2 linked regions of the Rhizobium sp. SSA_523 genome follow. The protein of the gene in region 1 interacts with the protein of each later gene in a pairwise test. Links are inferred from orthologs where the notes say so. Each region holds a gene or a part of one and is shown on either strand. Other genes may lie near its edges.

Region 1 (10,342 bases):
AGAAAGTCCCGCATCACGCCGGCTTCGGCCAGCATCTCGGCCACCGGCGGCTGATCCGCGGCAATCTCCCGAAGCGTTGCGAGTGCCGCCTTCGCCTCCGTCTGATTGAACGGCTTCAACCGGTTCTCGCGCAGATCCGCCAGGCGTCGCAGCGACATTTCGTGCCTCCTCTCCAAACTCCCTGCCCAGACTCCCTGGCCAGACTCCCTGCACAGACTCCCTGAGAGTCTGTCGACCCCGAACCCATTTAGGACCTTTGGGCGGGAAAGACCATGCTTGCCGTCAGGCCCGGCTGTGGCGCCGCATCGCCATGGGTGGAGGAAAGCTCCAGGCGACCGCCATGCAACTCCATCACCGCCTCCACCAGGGCCAGGCCGAGGCCCGTGCCGGGCTTGGAGCGGCTTTCGTCGAGGCGGACGAAACGCTTGACCACTTCGGCGCGCTTATCGGCGGGAATGCCGGGGCCGCTGTCGCAGACGGCAAGCCGCAATCCGTCTTTCGTCGCCTCAAGCCTCACCTCGATCGGCTTGTCGCTGCCGCTGTCGGCGGCGTATTTGATCGCATTGTCGAGGAGGTTGAAGATTGCCTGGCCGATAAGCTCGCGATTGCCCTGCACCGACAGGCCCGGTTCGATGCGCGTCGTCAGGGAAAGGCCCGCCTCTTCGGCCACCGGCTCGTAGAGTTCGGCACTGTCGGCGGAAATGGCGGAGAGATCGATCGTCGTCATCTCGGCGGCGATGGAGCCGGCCTCGACGCGCGAAATCATCAAAAGCGCGTTGAAGGTGCGGATCAGCTGGTCGGATTCGGCGATAATGCCCTCCAGCGCCATGCGCCTTGCATCCGGCCCCTCCTCGGCCAGGGCGTCGGCGGCCTTGTTGCGCAGCCGGGTCAGGGGCGTCTTGAGATCATGGGCGATATTGTCGGAGACCTGGCGCAGGCCTTCGTTCAGCCGTTCGATGCGCTCCAGCATGGAATTGAGGGATTCCGACAGCCGGTCGAACTCGTCGCCGGAGACCCCCACCGGCAGGCGTTGCGACAGGTCGCCGGCAATGATCTTCGTGCTGGCCGCCGACATGCGATCGATGCGTTTGAGCGCATTGCGGCCGATGCCGAACCAGATGATCACGGCGCCGAGACCCATGATGGCCAGCGCCACCATCAGCGCCCGGCGCACGATGCCGCGGAAGCGGCCCGGCTCGCCGAGATCCCGGCCGACCATGACGCGCAGGCCATTGTCGAGAAAGAAGACGTTGGCGGTGGCCATATGGGGGCGCGGCGGGCCGGTTTCGGTGAAGGGGTCGTAATGGAAGGGTCGTGCCGTCCACCCCTCCCGTGCCAGAACGCCGGGCTCGACGGTCGCGACATTGCCCGCCAGCATTTCGCCGGTCGGGCTGGCAATGACGTAGAGATTGGCGCCCGGCTGGCGCGCGCGCCGTTCCATGGTGCGCAGCAGAAGATTGATGCCGCCGCGCTCATAGGCGGCCCGGACCTCCGAGCTTTCCTGCATCACGCCCTCGCGCACCTGCTGCGCCAGAAGCCGCTCCGACATGGCCGTGACATAGACGACGAGGAAGGCGGCGCAGAGCGCGAACAACAGGATGTAAAGCGCCGACAGGCGAACTGTCGTCGAGCGCAGCACGATGCGGATGCGGCTCATTCTCGGCCTATCCCAAATCTCGATGACAGGAACCTGTTGCGTGGGACCGGAGGCCTTCATCCGACGTGGGCCGCATACCGCAGAGCGATGCTCCCGCATCAGTCGAGGATTGCAACAAAGTCGGTGAAGGAAATCCGGCCCATCCGGAGGACCGGGCGCTCTTGGCCTCCGGGCGTCGTCGAAAATCCGCGCCGGACCGATGGGTCCGACTGTGGTTTTCTCCTCGCCGCAAACCAAAAATCGCTCCGGCGCAATCGGTTTCCATCATCGACATTCGGTATTATCCCTCGTCCTTGATCATATAGCCGGCACCGCGAATGGTCTTGAGGAGCGGCTTGTCGAACTCCTTCTCGATCTTGGAGCGCAGCCGCGACACATGGACGTCGATGACATTGGTCTGCGGATCGAAGTGATAATCCCAGACATTTTCAAGGAGCATGGTCCGCGTCACCACCTGCCCGGCATTCTTCATCAGATATTCGAGAAGCCGGAATTCGCGCGGCTGCAGCAGGACCTCCTTGCCCCCGCGGCGCACTTCGTGCGACAGCCGGTCGAGTTCGAGATCGCCGACGCGATAGACCATTTCCTGCTCGGGCGTGCCCTTGCGCCTGCCCAGAACCTCGACGCGGGCCAGAAGCTCGCTGAAGGCGTAGGGTTTGGGCAGGTAATCGTCGCCGCCGGCGCGAAGCCCGGTCACCCGGTCGTCCACCTGGCCAAGCGCCGAGAGGATCAGGACCGGCGTGTTGACGCCGCGCTTGCGCAATTCGCTGATCACCGCAAGCCCGTCACGACGCGGCAGCATGCGATCGATGACCATCACGTCATAGGCATTTTCCGACCCCATGAACAGGCCGCTATCGCCATCGCTCGCATGGTCGGCAACGATGCCCGCCTCGCGAAAGGCTTTCGTCATATAGGCCGCAGCTTCGAGATCGTCTTCAATCACCAGAATCTTCATATGCGGGAGAATAGACTCGGCCTGAGCCTGATTGAAGCTGGAATCGTCGGCTGTGTGGATTTGGGGTGCATCCGTCTGCATGTCTGGAAGCTCCTGATCATTAGAGCGGAGGACGATCTGAAAAAGGCGCCGGGCCAAGCCCGGCCCGACGCCCTTTGACTGTTCAGACGCGGCAATCAGCCTTCATTGATCGGCAGGGCCATGAAGCGGCTGCCGCTCTGCGATTCGACCTGGAACAAAGCGCGGGTGCGGCCATCCTTGCGGGCAGCCTCCAGCGCCTTGCTGATATCGGCGGCGGAAGTGACCTGCTGGTTGTTCACCGAGGTGATCTTCTCGCCTTCGCGCAGGCCCTTGGCAGCGGCTTCCGAGGACGGATCGACATCGGTCACGGACACGCCGGTGCCGTCATCGGCGGGCGCAACGGTGATGCCGAGATCGGCCAGGGCCTTTTCACTGGCCGGCTCGTTATCCGGCTGGGCTTCGGTGGTTTCCGCCTTGGTTGCCTCGTCGCTGGCCAGGTTGCCGAGCATGACGGGAACGGATTCGGACTTGCCATTGCGCCAGACCGACACATCGATCTTCTTGTTCGGGCCGATGGCGGCCACCTTCTTGGCCAGATCGCGGGCATCCTTGATCGGATCGCCATTGACGGCGGTGATCACGTCGCCCTGCTTGATGCCGGCCTTGGCGCCCGGGGAGTTCTCCTGCGGGGCAACGACGAGCGCGCCCTTGGCTTCCGCAAGGCCGAGCGATTCGGCGATATCCTGGGTGACCGGCTGGATCTGTACGCCGAGCCAGCCGCGCTCCACCTTGCCGTCCTTCATCAGGTCGGCGATCACATCCTTGGCGGTCGAGGCGGGAATGGCAAACGCAATGCCCACATTGCCGCCCGAGGGCGAGAAGATGGCGGTGTTGATGCCGACGACCTCGCCTTCCAGGTTGAAGGTCGGGCCACCGGAATTGCCGCGGTTGACGGCCGCATCCACCTGGATGAAATCGTCATAGGGGCCGGAGCCGATATCGCGCCCGCGGGCCGAGACGATGCCGGCGGTCACCGTGCCGCCGAGGCCGAAGGGATTGCCGACGGCCACGACCCAGTCGCCGACGCGGGTCTTGGCGTCATCGGCGAATTTGACATAGGTGAAGGTCCGCTTGGCATCGACCTTCAGCAGCGCAAGATCGGTGCGGCTGTCGCGGCCGACGAGCTTGGCATCCAGTTCCGTTCCGTCGTTCATCACGACCGTATAGGCCGAGCCGTCGGACACGACGTGGTTGTTGGTGACCACATAACCGTCCTCGGAGATGAAGAAGCCGGAGCCCTGGGCGACCGGACGCATGAAATGCGGACGGTTGGGATCGCGCTGGGCGCGGTTCCGGCCCTCACCCTGATCGCGATTGCCGGGCATCTGGCCGCCGAATTCGCGGAAGAAGCGCTTCAGCGGATGATCGTCCGGAAGGTCATCGAAGCCGCGGCCGCCGAAATTGAACGAGAAGCCGTTGCCGTTCTCGTCGGAGACCGGCGTCGCGTCGGACTTGACGCGCACGGAGACAACGGCGGGCGAGACGGCGCCGACGACATCGGCAAAGCTTGGGACCTGCGGTGCTGCAACCGTTACCGGATCGGCAAAGGATTCGTAGACCTGGGCGGGGATGCCGGTCGAAAGCATCACAGCCGCGAGGCCGGCGACGGTCGTTCCCTTCAACACGGTTTTCAGAGAGGGGCGTCCGATCTTGCTCATGGATCAATACCTTCTTTTCATCACGTTCAGACTGGAGGGCCGGTTCGTCTGGACTGGCCGGCGGCGGTGGATGACGCAAGATATAGGGAGCGCCACCTTAACTGCACGTGTCTGGGTGGTGAAAACTTCGTAATGTTCGCAAAGACCGGAGGGGATGGGCCTTATTCCTCGAGCAGCCGGTCCAGCCTTGCCTGCTCTTCCGGCGTCAGCAATTGCTCCGGTCCGCGCCGCGTGCGCCGCTTCCGGATCATTACCAGCACGGTGCCGGCGCCGATCACCAGCAGGAAGGCGGGTGCGGCCCACAGCACCAGCGTCCTTCCGCTCAGCCGCGGCTTCAGCAGCACGAATTCGCCATAGCGCGAGACGACATAGTCGATGACCTCGCCATCCGTATCGCCATCGACGATGCGTTCGCGCACCAGCAGCCGCAGATCCTTGGCAAGCTCGGCATTGGAATCGTCGATCGACTGGTTCTGGCACACCATGCAGCGCAGCTGCGCCGACAGATTGCGCGCCCTCTCCTCAAGGACCGGGTCCTTCAGCACCTCGTCCGGATTGACGGCGAGCGCCGGCAGCGGGGTGAGCAAAAGGCCAAGGGTGAGGATTGCCGAAGAGATCCCCCGTCTGGCCTGCGGGCCATCGCCTCCACGAGGGGGGCGACAATCAAAGGCATCCGCAACCTCCCTTTCATGGGGAGGGGTCGGGGAGAAAAATCGTCTCGTCATTCCGCCGGCTCCATCGTCGATGCCTTGACCGGCTTCGCGCGCCTGGCCGGCGCACCCACCCTCAGGCGGCGGTCGGAGAGCGAAACCATGCCGCCCACCGTCATCACCAGCGCGCCGCCCCAGATGCACAGGATCCAGGGCTTCCACCAGATGCGCACCACGATGCCGCCATCGGCCATCGGGTCGCCTAGCGAGACATAGAGCTGGCTCAGGCCGAAAGTCAGGATCCCGGCTTCGGTGGTCGGCATGCGGCGCGCGGTATAGATGCGCTTGGAGGACCAGACATCGGCAACGGCGACGCCGGCGCGGCTGACGGTGAAATGGCCGCGTTCCTCGCTGAAATTGGGGCCGACAGCCTTGCGCATGCCGTCAAAGACCAGGCTGTATCCGCCCGCTTCGACCGTCTCGCCCTGCCGCATCTCGACGACCGTCTCGCTCTCGAACGTCGTCACGGCGACGATGCCGAGCAGGGTCAGGCCGAGCCCGAAATGCGCGAGCGCCGTGCCGAAGGCGGAGCGCGGCAGGCCCGAAAAGCGCGCCCAGGCGGTTTTGAAGGCCAGTTTGCCGAAGCCGGCGCGGTACCACAGATCCGTCAGCGCCCCGAGCATCAGGAAAAAGGCGAGCGCCAGGCCCAGCCCCGCCAGCACCGGTCCGCCGTTTTCGGCATAATAGAGGCCGAAACCAGCCAGCAGCGACAGGCCCGCGGCGCCATACAGCCGCTGCAGGGCGCCGAGCAGATCGCCGCGCTTCCAGGCGAGCAGCGGCCCGAAGGGCACCGCCAGCAGAAGCGGCAGCATCAACAGGCCGAAGGAGAGGTTGAAGAAGGGCGCGCCGACCGAGATCTTCTCGCCCGTCAGCGTTTCCAGCACCAGCGGATAGAGCGTGCCGATCAGGACGGTCGCCGTCGAGACCGTGAGGATGAGATTGTTGAGAACGAGAGCGCCCTCGCGCGAAATGGGGGCAAACAGGCCGCCGCTCTTCAGCTCCGGCGCTCGCCAGGCAAACAGGGCGAAAGCCCCGCCGACGAAGAGGCTGAGAATGGCGAGAATGAAGGTGCCGCGCGTCGGATCGGTGGCGAAGGCGTGAACCGAGGTGAGCACGCCGGAGCGCACCAGGAACGTGCCGAGCAGCGAAAGTGAGAAGGTCAGGATGGCGAGCAGCACGGTCCAGATCTTCAAGGCCTCGCGCTTTTCCATCACCAGCGCCGAATGCAGGAGCGCCGTGCCGGCGAGCCACGGCATGAAGGAGGCATTCTCCACCGGATCCCAGAACCACCAGCCGCCCCAGCCGAGCTCGTAATAGGCCCAGTAGGAGCCCATTGCGATGCCGGCCGTCAGGAAGGTCCAGGCGGCCAGCGTCCAGGGCCGCACCCAGCGCGCCCAGGCCGCGTCGATCCGGCCCTCGATGAGGGCGGCGATGGCAAAGGAGAAGCAGACGGAAAAACCGACATAGCCAAGATAGAGAAGCGGCGGATGCACGGCGAGCCCGGGATCCTGCAGGACCGGGTTCAGGTCCTGGCCCTCGGCCGGCGCCGGCGAGAGGCGGGAGAAGGGATTGGAGGTCAGGAGGATGAACAGCAGGAAGGCCGAGGCGATCCAGGCCTGGACGGAAAGGACGGTCGCCCGCAGACTGTCCGGCAGGTTGCGCCCGAACACCGCCACCATGGCGCTGAACAGGACGAGGATCAGGAGCCAGAGCATCATGGAGCCTTCGTGATTGCCCCAGACGCCGGAAAGCTTGTAGACCATCGGCATCAACGAATGCGAATTCTCCCAGACATTGCGCACCGAGAAATCCGACACGGCATAGGCCCAGGTCAGGGCGGCAAAGGAGAGGCCGACGAGACAGAGCATGGTGAGGGCGCCCACCGGCGCCAGCGCCATCAGTGCTGCATCCTTTCGGCGCGCGCCCACAAGCGGCAGGACGGCGAGCAGCAGAGCGGTCGCCAGCGAGAGGACCAGGGCATAATGTCCGATCTCGATGATCATCGGCCCGCCTCCTGCGGATCCTTCCAGACGCCCTTTTCCTTCAGGCGGTCGGCCACGTCCTTCGGCATGTAATTCTCGTCATGCTTGGCAAGCACGCTGTCGGCGACAAAGGCATGGGCGGCGGTGAACTGGCCTTCGGTGACCACGCCCTGCCCTTCGCGGAAGAGATCCGGCAGAATGCCGGTATAGCTCACCGGCACGCTGTCGCTGCCATCGGTAACGCGGAAACTGACTTTCGAGCCCTCGTCGCGTCTGACCGATCCCTCCTCCACCAGACCGCCCAGGCGGATACGGGTGCCGGGCGCGATCTCGGCCTTGGCGAGGTCGCCGGGCATATAGAAATAGGCGATCGACTGGCTGAAGGCGAACATGACGATCAGCACCGCGGCCAGGATGAAGCTTATGCCGCCGGCAATCACGGCAAGCCGTTTCTGTTTGCGCGTCATTGTCCCGTTCCCTCCCGCACCTGGCCGGGCGCCCCGTCCGGTCCGGCATCCGCCGCTCCGCCTTGCGCATTCCCCATATCGATCCGCATCTCGCGGGCCAGTTCCGTCAGCCGCGCCCGCTCGGGCCCATCGGCGCCGAAGGTCTTCAGGCCTCGCTCCAGGGCGGCTTGCGCCTCCGCCTTGCGGCCGAGAACGGCATAGGAGCGGACGAGCTGCAGCCAGCCGTCGATATTGGCCGGTTCGTCCTTCAGCCGCGCGGCAAGGCTTGCGACCATGCCGTCGATCATCTGCCGGCGATCGGCCGGCGAGAGCGCAGAGGCATTGGCCAGCGCTTCGGCATCCGGACCGGCCAGAGGCTTCTCTCCGGTTCCGCCGGAGGACGGCGCAGTGCCGCCATTGCTGAGAATGTGTTCCTCCACCAGATCCGCCCAGGCCGCACCCGGCGGCGAATCCGCGGCGATCGACCGGAAGGCGGCAAGCGCTTCCGGCTTGCGCCCGCTCTGCTCGAGTGCCAGCGCGACATAGAAGCGGGCCCGCATATTGCCGGGGTCGAGCGATGCGGCCTTTTCGAACAGGCTCTGCGCCTCGTCGATCACGACGCCGTCGCGGCCGGCCACCAGGGTCTCGCCAAGACCGGCCAGGCGCTCGGGCGTCTCGCCCAGAAGCGCGATCGCCCTGCGATAGGCCATTTCGGCATCGCCGAGCCGCATGCTGCGGAAATAGATGGGCGCCAGGAGATCCCAGCCGGCGCCGTCTTCCGGGTTCTGCGCCAGATGCCGTTCGGCCTTGGCGACCAGCAGCGCCATATTGCTGCCGGGGTTTTCCAGCCGTGCCGCCAGCGGCTGGTCCGGCAGGCCGGGCTGGCCGAGCATGAGGTACAGACAGAGGCCGACGGCCGGCAGCACGACAACGATGGCCGCGAAAGCGCGGGGATGGCGGCGGCTCTGGCTTGCGGCGGCGGGCGCCTCGCCGGCAGACCCATCCGGCATGGCAGCGGCACTGGCAGCTGCAGAGGCAGAGGCAGCGGGACCGGAATCGGCGCTGACGGCCAGCAGCCGGCGGCCGATCTCGGCCCGGGCATAATCGGCTTCCTGTGCGCCGATCAGGCCGAGCTCGCGGTCGCGGCCGATCTCGCGCAACTGGTCGCGATAGACGGCAGCCTCATCGGCCGCCCCCGCGGCGACGGGATCTCGCGCCTTCATCAGCGGCGCCAGCAGCACTGCAGCCACGGCAGCGGTCAAAACAGCGAGAGCGATCCATAAAATCATGCAGGCCAAATACTTCAAGCGGGCTCGCATTCCAATCGGAAGCGGAGCGATGACACGAAATTGAGGCGTTTCGCCGCAAGTTTCCGGTCCCTTTCTCGCCGCTTGCCAAGGTCCCGGCCTTGATTTGCGTCAATTGCAGGGGATCGGCCCGATCCGTCAGGTCAAGGGAGTCCAGGAACCGTCGTCGTTGCGGCAGCCCGCGCCGCGCAGCTTGGTCTCGCGCCCGCCAACCGTCAGCGTATGGGTATATTGCCGGCAGTTCTGCGAACCGACCTGATAGGGCGCGGCGGCAACCACCTGGCCCGTCACGCCGCTGCCTGCCCAGGGAACCGGCTGGCCGACACCGGCACTTTCCAGCGCCCGATATTCAGCCTCCAGCGCCCGCTGCCGGTCGCTGTCGCTGAGCTTGAGGCCGGAGCGGCCGACCATTCCGCCCTGCAGCGCCGCGATATATTTGGAAGATGGCGAGGCCGCGCGGGAGAACAGGCCGCCGCCGCTGTTTGCGCCGCCCGTGGTGCAACCGGACAGCAGGGCTGCGGCAAGCATCGTCACCAGAACAAAGCTATGAGGGCGAATGCGCATTCTTCTCCAACCGTCTCAAGACAAATGACGGGCCCCTCCCGCAAGGGTTCCCGGTCTAGCTGCGTCCACCCCCCCTTTTAACGGTTTGGCCGCAAAGGTCGAGGCCGAAAGAGCGCCTGCCAACAAGAACTCATCGTGATCTGGCGCGAGCTCGGCGTGATGCAGGAAGGCCTTCCAAGATCCGGCTGCCGGTTCTCCGGATCGGGCACCGATCCCGATACCGCTCGCGCTCCCGCTCCCGCTTCCGATCAAGCGAGGCGTGCCTACACCGACGCCCAAATGCGCTGGCCGGATGCGCTAGCCATTGTCCATGGCAATGCCCGGAAGCGTCAACAGCGCCTTCAGGCCGCCGCGTTCGCCGCGCGTCAGTTCGAAGCGGCCCTGATATTCGCGCGTCACCTCGCCGACGATGGACAGGCCGAGCCCGGTTCCCGGCTTGCTTTCGTCCAGCCGGCGACCACGCTTCAGCGCCTCCTTGATCTCCGCCGGCGTCAGGCCCGGGCCATCATCCTCGACGGTGATCTCCACCCAGTGGCGGCGCGGCCCCTCGGCGCCTTCCGGTGCCGGCGCGGCCGAAACGCTCAGCCAGACCACCGAGGCGGAATGGCGCGCGGCATTTTCCAGGAGATTGCCGACCGTCTCTTCCACATCCTGCTGTTCCATGGCGAGCGCCAGGCCGGCGCTGGCGGCATGCAGCTGGAATTCCTTTTCCGGATTGAGACGGCGCATCACGCGGATCAACCGCTCGATCACCGGCTCCACCTCGGTGCGGGCCAGAAGCGATTCGCGCTGGGCGGCGATGCGGGCGCGGTTGAGATAGGATTGCACCTGGGCCTGCATGGCCTCCGCCTGGCTGCGCACCACATCGGCCTGCGGCTTTTCCAGAAGCCGCGCCTCGTTCAACAGCACGGCAATCGGCGTCTTCAGCGAATGGGCGAGATTGCCGACCTGCATGCGCGCCCGCTCGACAATGCGCCGG
Region 2 (10,295 bases), 2.3 Mb from region 1 along the record:
GGTTGAAGTCGGCCACGCCGACGCCGTGATCCATCAGATAGGCGCCGGCGGGCGATGCCGCCTTGATCGAACCGGCAGGCGAAATATGGTCGGTGGTGATCTTGTCGCCGAAGAGGCCGAGAACCCGCGCGCCCCGGATATTGGAGAGGCCGGCACCGGTCTTGCCCATGCCGACAAAATAGGGCGGGTTCTGCACATAGGTCGAGCCGTCGTCCCAGGCATAGGTCTGGCCGGCCGGCACCTGAACTGCCTGCCAGTTGACGTCGCCCTTGAAGACATCCGCATATTTGGTCTCGTAGAGCTCGCGGGTCACGTATTTCAGGATGAATTCCTGGATCTCGTGCGAGGTCGGCCAGATATCCTTGAGGAAGACCGGCTGACCATTCTGGTCCAGCCCGAGCGGCTCGGTCGTCAGGTCCTTCTGCACCGTACCGGCCAGCGCATAGGCAACGACCAGCGGCGGAGAGGCCAGGTAGTTGGCCTGCACGTCCGGCGAGATACGGCCTTCGAAGTTACGATTGCCCGACAGGACGCCGGCGGTGATCAGGCCCTTGTCGTTGATGGTCTTGGAGATCGGTGCCGGCAGCGGGCCGGAATTGCCGATGCAGGTGGTGCAGCCGAAGCCGACCAGGTTGAAGCCAAGCGCATCGAGCGAGTCCTGCAGGCCGGACTTGGCGAGATATTCGCCAACCACCTGGCTTCCCGGTGCCAGCGAGGTCTTGACCCAGGGCGCCGACTTCAGACCCTTCGCGACAGCATTGCGGGCCAGGAGACCGGCCGCGATCAGTACGCTCGGGTTCGACGTATTGGTGCAGGAGGTGATGGCGGCAATCGCCACATCGCCATGGCCGAGGTCGAAATCCGTGCCTTCGACGGCATAACGGCTGTCGAGCTGGCCGGGCTTCTTGTAATCGGTCTCGAGAGCGGTCGCGAAGTTCGGCGCGATGGTTTCGAGGGCCAGGCGGCCTTCCGGACGCTTCGGGCCTGCCATGGACGGCACGACATCGCCGAGATCCAGTTCCAGCGTATCCGTGAAGACGAGGTCGGAGCCATCGCCTTCGCGCCACATGCCCTGTGCCTTCGAATAGGCTTCGACCAGCGCAATGCGGTCCTTCGTGCGGCCCGACATGGTGAGATAGTTGATGGTTTCGCCATCGACCGGGAAGAAGCCGCAGGTCGCGCCGTATTCCGGTCCCATATTGCCGATCGTCGCGCGGTCGGCAAGCGACATGGAATCGAGGCCCGGGCCGAAGAATTCGACGAATTTCGATACCACGCCCTTCTTGCGCAGCATCTGCACGACGGTGAGCACCAGGTCGGTGGCGGTGACGCCTTCCTTGACCTTGCCGGTCAGCTTGAAGCCGACGACTTCCGGCAGAAGCATGGAGACCGGCTGGCCGAGCATGGCCGCTTCCGCCTCGATGCCGCCCACGCCCCAGCCGAGCACGCCCAGACCATTGATCATGGTCGTGTGGCTGTCGGTACCAACGCAGGTATCCGGATAGGCAATGGTTTCCCCGTCTTCATCCTTGGTCCAGACCGTCTGGCCGAGGTATTCCAGATTGACCTGGTGACAGATGCCGGTGCCGGGCGGCACGACGCGGAAATTCTTGAAGGCCTGCTGGCCCCATTTCAGGAAGCGGTAACGCTCGCCATTGCGCTCGTATTCCAGCTCGACATTCTTGGCAAAGGCGGTCGGCGTTCCGAATTCATCCACGATGACGGAATGGTCGATGACGAGATCGACGGGAACCAGCGGATTGATCTTTTCCGGATCGCCACCGAGCGCCACCATTGCGTCGCGCATGGCCGCAAGATCGACCACGGCCGGAACACCGGTGAAATCCTGCATCAGGACGCGGGCCGGGCGGTAGGCGATCTCGTTTTCAACCTTGCCCTTGTTGGTCAGCCATTCGGCCACGGCCAGGATATTCTCCCTGGTGACAGACTGGCCGTCTTCGTGACGCAGCAGATTTTCCAGAAGCACCTTCATCGAGAAGGGAAGCTTGGATACGCCGGCCAAACCATTGGCTTCCGCCTTTGGCAGGCTGAAATACACATAGTCTTTGCCATCGACGGTCAGGACCGACCGGCAATTAAAGCTGTCGAGAGATTTTGTCACGGAAACAACCCCGCTGATATCAGAGCCAACACGCGCGTGCGGACGCCTATGCACTTCTTGCACATCAGGATGCGGGTACGACCATTTCCGCTGTCCGCACGAGAAGAAGATTCTTCAGGTCCGGCGCAAAGTGAAAATCACGCCGGCCGCTGGCGTGGTTGCGAAGCTTATAGATAATTTCTAAGAACTGTTCCAGACGGTGACGGCATCGTTCGGCAGATTTTTTTCCCACCTCTGCGGGAATGGCAAATCAAAGGTAACCCTGATGCGGCTCCTTTCGGAAAACCTCGCAGCACGGCGTGGCGAAGATCTGATTTTCTCACAGGTTTCCTTCGACATCGGCGCTGGCGAGGCGCTTTTGCTGACCGGCCGCAACGGCAGCGGCAAGTCAACGCTTCTGCGCGTGATTGCCGGATTGATTCGCCCCGCCGCCGGCCGCGTCCACTGGCAGGATGACAGCGTGTCCGAGGCCGTGCCGGCCTGCGAAGCCTGCCATTATCTCGGCCACCGCAATGCGATGAAGCCGGAATTGACGGTCAAGGAAAATCTCGCTTTCTGGCAGGACTGCCTGGGCGACCGGCCGGGCCGCCAGGGCATTGGCGTTGACGAGGCCGCCGATAGGGTGGAACTGCGCAGCATCCTGCACCTCCCCTTCGGCTATCTGTCGGCCGGCCAGCAGCGCCGCATGGCCTTTGCCAAGCTTCTGGTGGCCCACCGCCCGGTCTGGCTTCTCGACGAACCCACAGCAGCGCTCGATGTCGGCGCCGAGGCGCTGTTCAGCCAGCTCATCCGGACGCATCTGGCCACGGGCGGACTGGTTCTGGCGGCCACGCACCAGCCTCTCGATTTCAAAGCGCGCCACCGGCTGGAGATGAAGGGCTTCGCCTTTGCCGGAATGGAGGGGGAGATGCCCGGCGGGGCAGAGGGGGGTATTTTCGCCGGAGGAGATGATCGATGACCGCCCTTCTCCTGCGCGACCTGAAACTCTCCATCCGCGCCGGCGGCGGCGCCTTGATCGGCATTCTGTTCTTTCTGACCGTGGTTGCGGTCATTCCCTTCGGCGTTGGGCCCGATCTCAATCTTTTGGCGCGCATCGGCCCGGCCATCGTCTGGATCGGGGCCCTGCTGGCAGCCCTGCTCGGCCTCGACCGCCTGTTCCAGACCGATCGCGACGATGGCTCGCTGGATCTCCTCCTGATGCAGGAGAACCCGCTGGTTCTCACCATCCTTGTCAAATGCCTCGCCCACTGGCTGGCAAATGTGCTTCCCCTGGTCATTGCCTCGCCGCTGCTCGGCCTGTTCATGAACATGGACGAATTGGCCATTGGCGCCTGCATGCTCACCCTCCTCGTCGGCTCGCCGGCGCTTACCCTCATCGGAGCGGTGGGCGCCGCCGTGGCCGTGACCCTGCCGCGCGGCGGATTGCTGGTATCGATCCTGGTTCTGCCGCTGTGCATTCCGGTGCTCATCTTCGGCGTGAGCGCCACCTATGCCGCCGTGGAGGATCCTGCGCCCTTCCTGCCGCCTTTCCTTATTCTGACCGCCATCACGATGTTTTTTGCCGTCCTTGGCCCGGCGGGCGCCGCACTGGCGTTGCGCAATGCCGGCGATTGACTAGAATCAAGGCGGGCTCCCGGCCCTGTTTTAGAGGAACCCTATGAATCAGAGCCTAGCCATCCGCAAGTTCAGCGATCTTGCCAATCCGACACGCTTCCTGGCCCTTGCCGAACGCGTGCTGCCCTGGCTTGCCGGGTTGACGATCATCCTGCTGGTGCTCGGTCTGACACTGTCCTTTGCAACGCAGGGCGATTACCAGCAGGGCGACACGGTCCGCATCATGTATATCCACGTGCCGGCCGCCTGGCTCTCGATGATGTGCTACACGGTCATGGCGCTTTCGGCCATCGGCACCCTGGTCTGGCGCCATCCGCTGGCCGATGTCAGCCACAAGGCCGCAGCGCCGCTTGGGGCCGCCTTCACCTTGATCGCGCTCGTCACCGGCTCGCTCTGGGGCAAGCCCATGTGGGGAACCTGGTGGGTCTGGGATGCCCGGCTGACCTCGGTCTTCATCCTCTTCCTGATGTATCTCGGCCTGATCGCGCTCAACCGGGCCATGGACGACCCGTCCCGGGCAGCCCGCGTATCGGCGGTGCTGATCCTTGTCGGCTTCGTCAACATCCCGATCATCAAGTTTTCCGTCGACTGGTGGAATACGCTTCATCAGCCGGCCAGCGTCATCCGGATCGACGGACCGACGATCGACGCGGAATTCCTCTGGCCCCTGCTGATCATGGCGACGGCCTTTACCTGTCTCTTCTTCACCTTGCACATCATGGCGATGCGCAACGAGATCTGGCGGCGGCGCGTCGCCACGCAGCGGCGCATGGCGGCCCGCATGGCAGGCCAGGGAGGCGGATCGGCATGAGTCACGCCTTCTACATCCTGGCCTCCTATGCCATCACGGCGGTCACCATCCTGTCCCTCGTCCTGTGGACATGGTCCGACGGTCGGGCGCGGCGCCGTGAACTGGCCGCACTCGAAGCAGCCGGTCTCCGCCGCCGTTCGGCCGCACCCGCCACGGCCTCTCAGCCGTCTCCTGGCCGTCCCTCTTCTCCGGCAACCGATCCAAGTGAAACAGCGGCGCCATGAAACTTGATGCAGACAGCCCGGCACCGCGGCGTTCCCTCAGGGCGCTTGCCCTCATACCTCTGGTGATCTTCGCTCTCTTTGCGGCGATTGCGGGCAAGATGCTGTATGATCAGGATGTGAACGGGCTGGATATCTCCTCCATCCCCTCGGCGCTGATCGGCAAGCAGGCCCCCTCGCTCTCGCTGCCGGCGCTCCACGGCTCGCAGACGCCGCCGCTCACGGATGAGGCCATTCGCGGCAAGCTTGCGCTTGTGAATGTCTTTGCCTCCTGGTGCGTCCCCTGCCGGCAGGAGCATCCGCTTCTCTCCGAACTGGCCAGGGACAAAAGGCTGACCGTCGTCGGGATCAACTACAAGGACCGCAATGACAATGCCCTGCGCTTTCTCGGCGAATTGGGCAATCCCTATGCCGCCATCGGAGTCGATCCCAACGGTAAGGCGGCGATCGACTGGGGGGTCTACGGAATCCCGGAGACCTATCTGGTCGCCCCCGACGGCACGATCCTCTACAAGCGTGTCGGCCCCTTCGACGAGCGAAGCGTGACGGAGGATCTGCTGCCGGCCATCGAAAAGGCCCTTGGCGCGGCCGGATCCTGAGATCCGTCAGACACCGGCCTGCCAGGCCTTGATCGCATCCACCGGCCAGACCAGCATCAGGACGTTGAGCGCGAGGTTGTCGCGGATCAGCCAGCCGGTAAAGACCTCGAAGACGATTGCCACCAGCACCGTCAGCCAGACCGGCGCGCGCGCCGCAAACAGGAAGCCGACGGCCATGAAAACGGTGTCCATGGCGGAGTTCAGGATGCTGTCGCCCTCGTAACCGATTGCCATGGTGGCGGAACGGTAGCGGTTGATGATGATCGGCGAGTTTTCAAGAACCTCCCAGACAGCCTCGATGAAGGTGGCGAGCGCCAGGCGCTTGGCAAACGAGGCGCGGCGCAGCACCAGGAAGGCCAGTCCGTAAAAGAGAAAGCCGTGGATGATGTGCGAGGGCGTATACCAATCCGCCAGATGCTGGGAATTCCCCGGCGTGTTCACGCCCGGTTCGAAGAGTTTGATCTCGCCGCAGGCGCAGATCCACAGCCGGCCCATCGCATATTCGACCAGGATCTGCGCCACCAGAATGGCGAGAGCGACCCAAAACCAGAACGAGACGTGCCTTTGATACCGCAGGGACTCCGCAACGCTCACTTGCGATCCTCGGTCTTCGGATCAAGCGAATGTTTCATGATCAGCGGCATCTGCGCGAGCGTGAAGATGATGGTGATCGGCATCGTGCCCCAGACCTTGAAGTTCACCCAAACATCATCGGAAAAATTGCGCCAGACCACCTCGTTCAGAACGGCCAGGAACAGGAAGAAGATCCCCCAGCGGAGGGTGAGCTTGCGCCAGCCTTCATCCGTCAGCTGGAAGGCGGCATTGAACACGTAACCGAGCAGCGATTTGCCGAAGAACAAACCGCCGAGCAGCGCCACGCCGAAGAGGCTGTTGACGATGGTCGGCTTCATCTTGATGAAGATCTCGTCCTGCAGCCAGATCGACAACCCGCCGAAGACCAGCACGACGATGCCGGACACGAAGGGCATGATCGGCAGATGCTTGAAGACCAGTTTCGACACGATCAGCGAAAGAACCGTTGCCGACATGAAGAGCCCGGTCGCCACCAAAAGCGGCCCGCCGAGAACGGACAGGGACGGGAACCGCTCCAAAAGCCATTCGCCGCGCAGATTGGCGAAGAAGAACACCAGCAAAGGGCCGATTTCCAGCGCAAATTTCAAGCCGGGATGGGCTTTCTCCTGCGGCGTCGGCGTCGTATCGCTTTCAAGGCTCTGCATGGTCTTGGTACTTACCTTTGGCTGATGATGGGGCGATGCAAACGCGCATTCTGTGGCATCAATGCGTCACGCCGGCAATCGCCTGCGCGAATTCCCGGGCTTCGAAGGGCTCGAGATCCTCTATTCCTTCGCCGACGCCGATGAAATAGACCGGCAGCTTGTGCTTGGCAGCGATGGCAACGAGAATGCCGCCGCGCGCCGTGCCGTCCAGCTTGGTCATGATCAGGCCGCCGACACCGGCGACATTGCGGAAGATCTCCACCTGGTTCATGGCATTCTGGCCGGTCGTCGCATCGAGCGTCTGGAGAACCGTGTGCGGCGCCTCCGGATCGAGCTTGCCAAGCACGCGGACGATCTTTTCCAGCTCCGCCATCAGTTCGGCCTTGTTCTGCAGACGTCCCGCCGTGTCGATGATCAGCACGTCGCAGCGCTTTGCCCTCGCCTGCTCGAACGCATCATAGGCAAGTCCCGCCGCGTCCGCACCGAGCTTCGTGCCGATGAACTCGGACTGGGTGCGGTCGGCCCAGATCTTCAATTGCTCGATGGCAGCAGCACGGAAGGTATCGCCGGCTGCCAGCATGACCTTCAGCCCCGAGCCTGACAGCTTGGCGGCCAGCTTGCCGATCGTCGTCGTCTTGCCGGTGCCGTTGACGCCGACCACCAGGATGACATGCGGCTTGTGCGAGAGATCGAGCTCCAGCGGCCTTGCTACAGGAGTAAGCACCTTGGTGATCTCCGAGGCCATGATGCGCGAGACATCCTCGCCCGTGACATCCTTGCCATAGCGTTCGGACGAGAGGCTATCGGTGATGCGCATGGCCGTCTCGACCCCCAGATCCGCCTGGATCAGCAGGTCTTCCAATTCCTCAAGCGTCGCCTCGTCCAGCTTGCGCTTGGTGAAGAGCGCCGAAATCTGGCCGGTCAATTGCGAGGAGGTTCGCGACAGGCCCTGGCGCAGACGTTGGAACCAGGTGAGCTTCGGCGCGGCCACGGCCTCCACCACCGGCTCTTCCTGGCGACGGGTGGCAAAGCCTTTGGGAAGGGCGGGTTCGGCAGTCAGCGGTGGTGTTTCCGCTTCGGTCGCGGAAGAGGAAACCGCAGCGGACGCGTCACCCCCCTCAGAGGGGGATAGCACCTCGACGGCGACATCTTCTTCCGCCTCGGCCTGCAGGAGCGACAAGGGAACCATGCCCAGCTCACCCGGCATGTCGGCAGGCGCAAGAAGCGCAGGCTCGTCATCCGCCGCGCCATCATCTGACGGACCCCCGGCCGTTTCCATCTCGATCTCGGCCACCGGATCGATAGCGGCCACCGGCAGGTCCTCGTCCCGCGCATGCGGTTCGGTTTCGGCGGCGAGCGCCGCGCGGTCCTCCGGCGAAAGCCCCTTCTCCGCGTGATCCTCGTCCTGCGGCTTATCCTTGCCGAACGAGAAAACCTTCTTGATGAACCCCAGCGCCATGAATGATCCGTTCCGTCACGCTGCGGCGGCAGCGTCGACCTGCATTGTCAGATATTTGCCATTGTGGCCCGTGATGGTCACCGGCACCAGATCCCGCGGCGACAGATGCGGAGCCGCGACCAGCGAGAAATTGTCGGTATGGGCAAAACCATTGCGTTCCACAAGGATGGTCTGCCGCGTCCCGACCATGCGGCCAAGATGGGCCGCAAGCAGGGCCTCTCCCTGAACGCGAAGCCGCGCCGCCCGTTCCTTGATCAAAGACCGGTCGAGTTGCGGCATGCGCGCGGCCGGCGTTCCCGGTCGCGGGCTATAGGGAAAGACATGGAGAAAGGCGATGCCGCAGTCTTCGACATGGCGCAGGGCATTGCCGAACATGTCCTCGGTCTCCGTCGGGAAGCCGGCGATCATATCGGCACCGAAGGTCACGTCGGGCCGCAGCCGGCGCACTGTTTCAGAAAAGGCCAGCGCATCGGCACTGGAATGGCGCCGTTTCATCCGCTTCAGGATCATGTCGTCGCCATGCTGCAGGGAGAGATGCAGATGCGGCATGAATCGCGGCTCGTCGGCCAAGAGATCGAGGAGATGACGGTCGGCCTCGATACTGTCGATGGAGGAGAGACGCAGCCGGCGAATGTCCGGCACCTGCTTCAGCAAGGTCCTGGCCAGCAGGCCAAGCGTCGGCTGCCCCGGCAGGTCGGCGCCGTAGCTGGTGGCATCGACGCCGGTGAGCACGATCTCGCAATAGCCGGCCTCCACCAGTTTCCGCGCCTGCTCGACCACGGCGCCCATGGGAACCGAACGGGAATTGCCACGGCCATAAGGGATGATGCAGAAGGTGCAGCGATGGTCGCATCCGTTCTGCACCTGGATGAAGGCACGCACATGCCCGTCAATATGGTCGACCATCTGCGGCGCCGTCGCCTTGACGCTCATAATGTCGTTGACGCGCAGCTTTTCTTCCGCAGAAACGCCGAAATCCGGCAAGGCGCGGTAGGATGCGCCCTTCAGCTTCTCCTCATTGCCGAGAACGGCATCGACCTCCGGCATGGCGCTGAAGGTGGCCGCCTCCGTCTGGGCCGCGCAGCCGGTCACGATGATGCGCGCATGGGGATTGTCGCGCCGCGCGCGGCGAATGGCCTGGCGCGCCTGGCGGACCGCCTCGCCGGTGACCGCGCAGGTATTGACGAGGACGGCATTGTTGAGCCCGGCCTTTTCCGCCTCCATGCGCATCACCTCGGATTCATAGGTATTGAGGCGACAGCCGAAGGTGATGATGTCGACGCCACTCACTGCGCCAGCGCCTCGGCCTGGCCGTCGCGCACGAATTCGCCGGTTGCGGGGTCAAGCCTGCCCGACCATTCCCATTCGGCGGGGCCCGTCATGATGACGTGATCGTCGGCCCGCCACTCGATGGCGAGTCTGCCGCGGCCCGGGCTGGACGCCACGATGATGTCGACGTTGCGGCCGGTGCGCCCGGTCCTTGCCGCGGAAACGCCCGCCGCGCAGGCGGCCGAACCGCAGGCAAGCGTCAGCCCGGCCCCCCGCTCCCAGGTCCGCGTCACAAGCTCGGTCGGCGTCACGACCTGCGCCAGCGTGATATTGGCCCTTTCCGGAAACATCGGGTGATTCTCGATAAGCGGCCCGAACCGCTCCAGCTCGAAGCTCATGGGGTCGCGATCGACCCAGAAGACGGCGTGCGGATTGCCCATGGACATGGCCGAGGGCGAGTGCAGCACCGGATTATCGATCGGCCCGATCTGCAGCTCGATCCGGCTTGTATCGTAGAACTCCTCCGAAAGCGGGATCCTGTCCCACTCGAAGACCGGCGGGCCCATATCGACGGAGATCGTTCCGTCCTGGTGCTCCTCGGCATTCAGAATGCCGGCAAGCGTCTGGAAGGTGAAGACCTTGCGTCCGGTTTCGGCCGACAGCGCCTGCACGACACAGCGCGTACCATTGCCGCAGGCCTGAGCACGCGTGCCGTCGCAATTGACGATGTCGATATAGGCATCGGTTCCGTCCAGCTTCGGATCGTGGATCGCCATGATCTGGTCAAAGGCCGTGGCCGGATCTCCGGCAAGCGCGATGGCCGCCTGCGATGCCACACGCTCGGTGCGGCCGCGCATGTCAACGACGAGGATCTTGTTGCCAAGCCCGTTCATCTTTGCAAATTCGACCATCTGCGCCATGGTGCACGTCCTCATTTACGGAATAGCCCGCCATTTCCCGCC

Evidence for each region.
Region 2: the proteins of ccmE (region 1) and QTJ18_RS20380 interact in binary tests that used the Escherichia coli proteins (3 or more experiments, as listed by UniProt). The link is inferred for Rhizobium sp. SSA_523 from one-to-one orthologs.

The regions. Positions count from the first base shown.
Region 1 is NZ_CP129382.1:247,812-258,153, reverse strand. What follows is about bases 5,789-8,788. They hold ccmE (cytochrome c maturation protein CcmE), read right to left. Parts: upstream 7,514-8,788; coding sequence 7,064-7,513; downstream 5,789-7,063. Other genes in these bases: ccmI (c-type cytochrome biogenesis protein CcmI), read right to left, coding at 7,510-8,781; QTJ18_RS09495 (heme lyase CcmF/NrfE family subunit), read right to left, coding at 5,789-7,067. Also shown: QTJ18_RS09520 (bifunctional [glutamine synthetase] adenylyltransferase/[glutamine synthetase]-adenylyl-L-tyrosine phosphorylase), read right to left, coding at 1-158; QTJ18_RS09515 (sensor histidine kinase), read right to left, coding at 248-1,657; QTJ18_RS09510 (response regulator transcription factor), read right to left, coding at 1,938-2,696; QTJ18_RS09505 (Do family serine endopeptidase), read right to left, coding at 2,792-4,354; QTJ18_RS09500 (cytochrome c-type biogenesis protein), read right to left, coding at 4,516-5,079; more of QTJ18_RS09495, read right to left, coding at 5,076-5,788; QTJ18_RS09480 (RT0821/Lpp0805 family surface protein), read right to left, coding at 8,938-9,363; QTJ18_RS09475 (sensor histidine kinase), read right to left, coding at 9,661-10,342. UniProt on the Escherichia coli protein: Heme chaperone required for the biogenesis of c-type cytochromes. Transiently binds heme delivered by CcmC and transfers the heme to apo-cytochromes in a process facilitated by CcmF and CcmH.
Region 2 is NZ_CP129382.1:2,522,293-2,532,587, forward strand. The notes cover bases 2,711-5,663. They hold QTJ18_RS20380 (heme ABC transporter permease), read left to right. Parts: upstream 2,711-3,779; coding sequence 3,780-4,547; downstream 4,548-5,663. Other genes in these bases: ccmA (heme ABC exporter ATP-binding protein CcmA), read left to right, coding at 2,711-3,080; ccmB (heme exporter protein CcmB), read left to right, coding at 3,077-3,736; QTJ18_RS20390 (DsbE family thiol:disulfide interchange protein), read left to right, coding at 4,768-5,367; QTJ18_RS20395 (DUF2585 domain-containing protein), read right to left, coding at 5,374-5,663. Also shown: aconitate hydratase AcnA, read right to left, coding at 1-2,122; more of ccmA, read left to right, coding at 2,388-2,710; more of QTJ18_RS20395, read right to left, coding at 5,664-5,961; QTJ18_RS20400 (septation protein A), read right to left, coding at 5,958-6,605; signal recognition particle-docking protein FtsY, read right to left, coding at 6,664-8,064; tRNA (N(6)-L-threonylcarbamoyladenosine(37)-C(2))-methylthiotransferase MtaB, read right to left, coding at 8,080-9,354; dapF (diaminopimelate epimerase), read right to left, coding at 9,351-10,253. UniProt on the Escherichia coli protein: Required for the export of heme to the periplasm for the biogenesis of c-type cytochromes.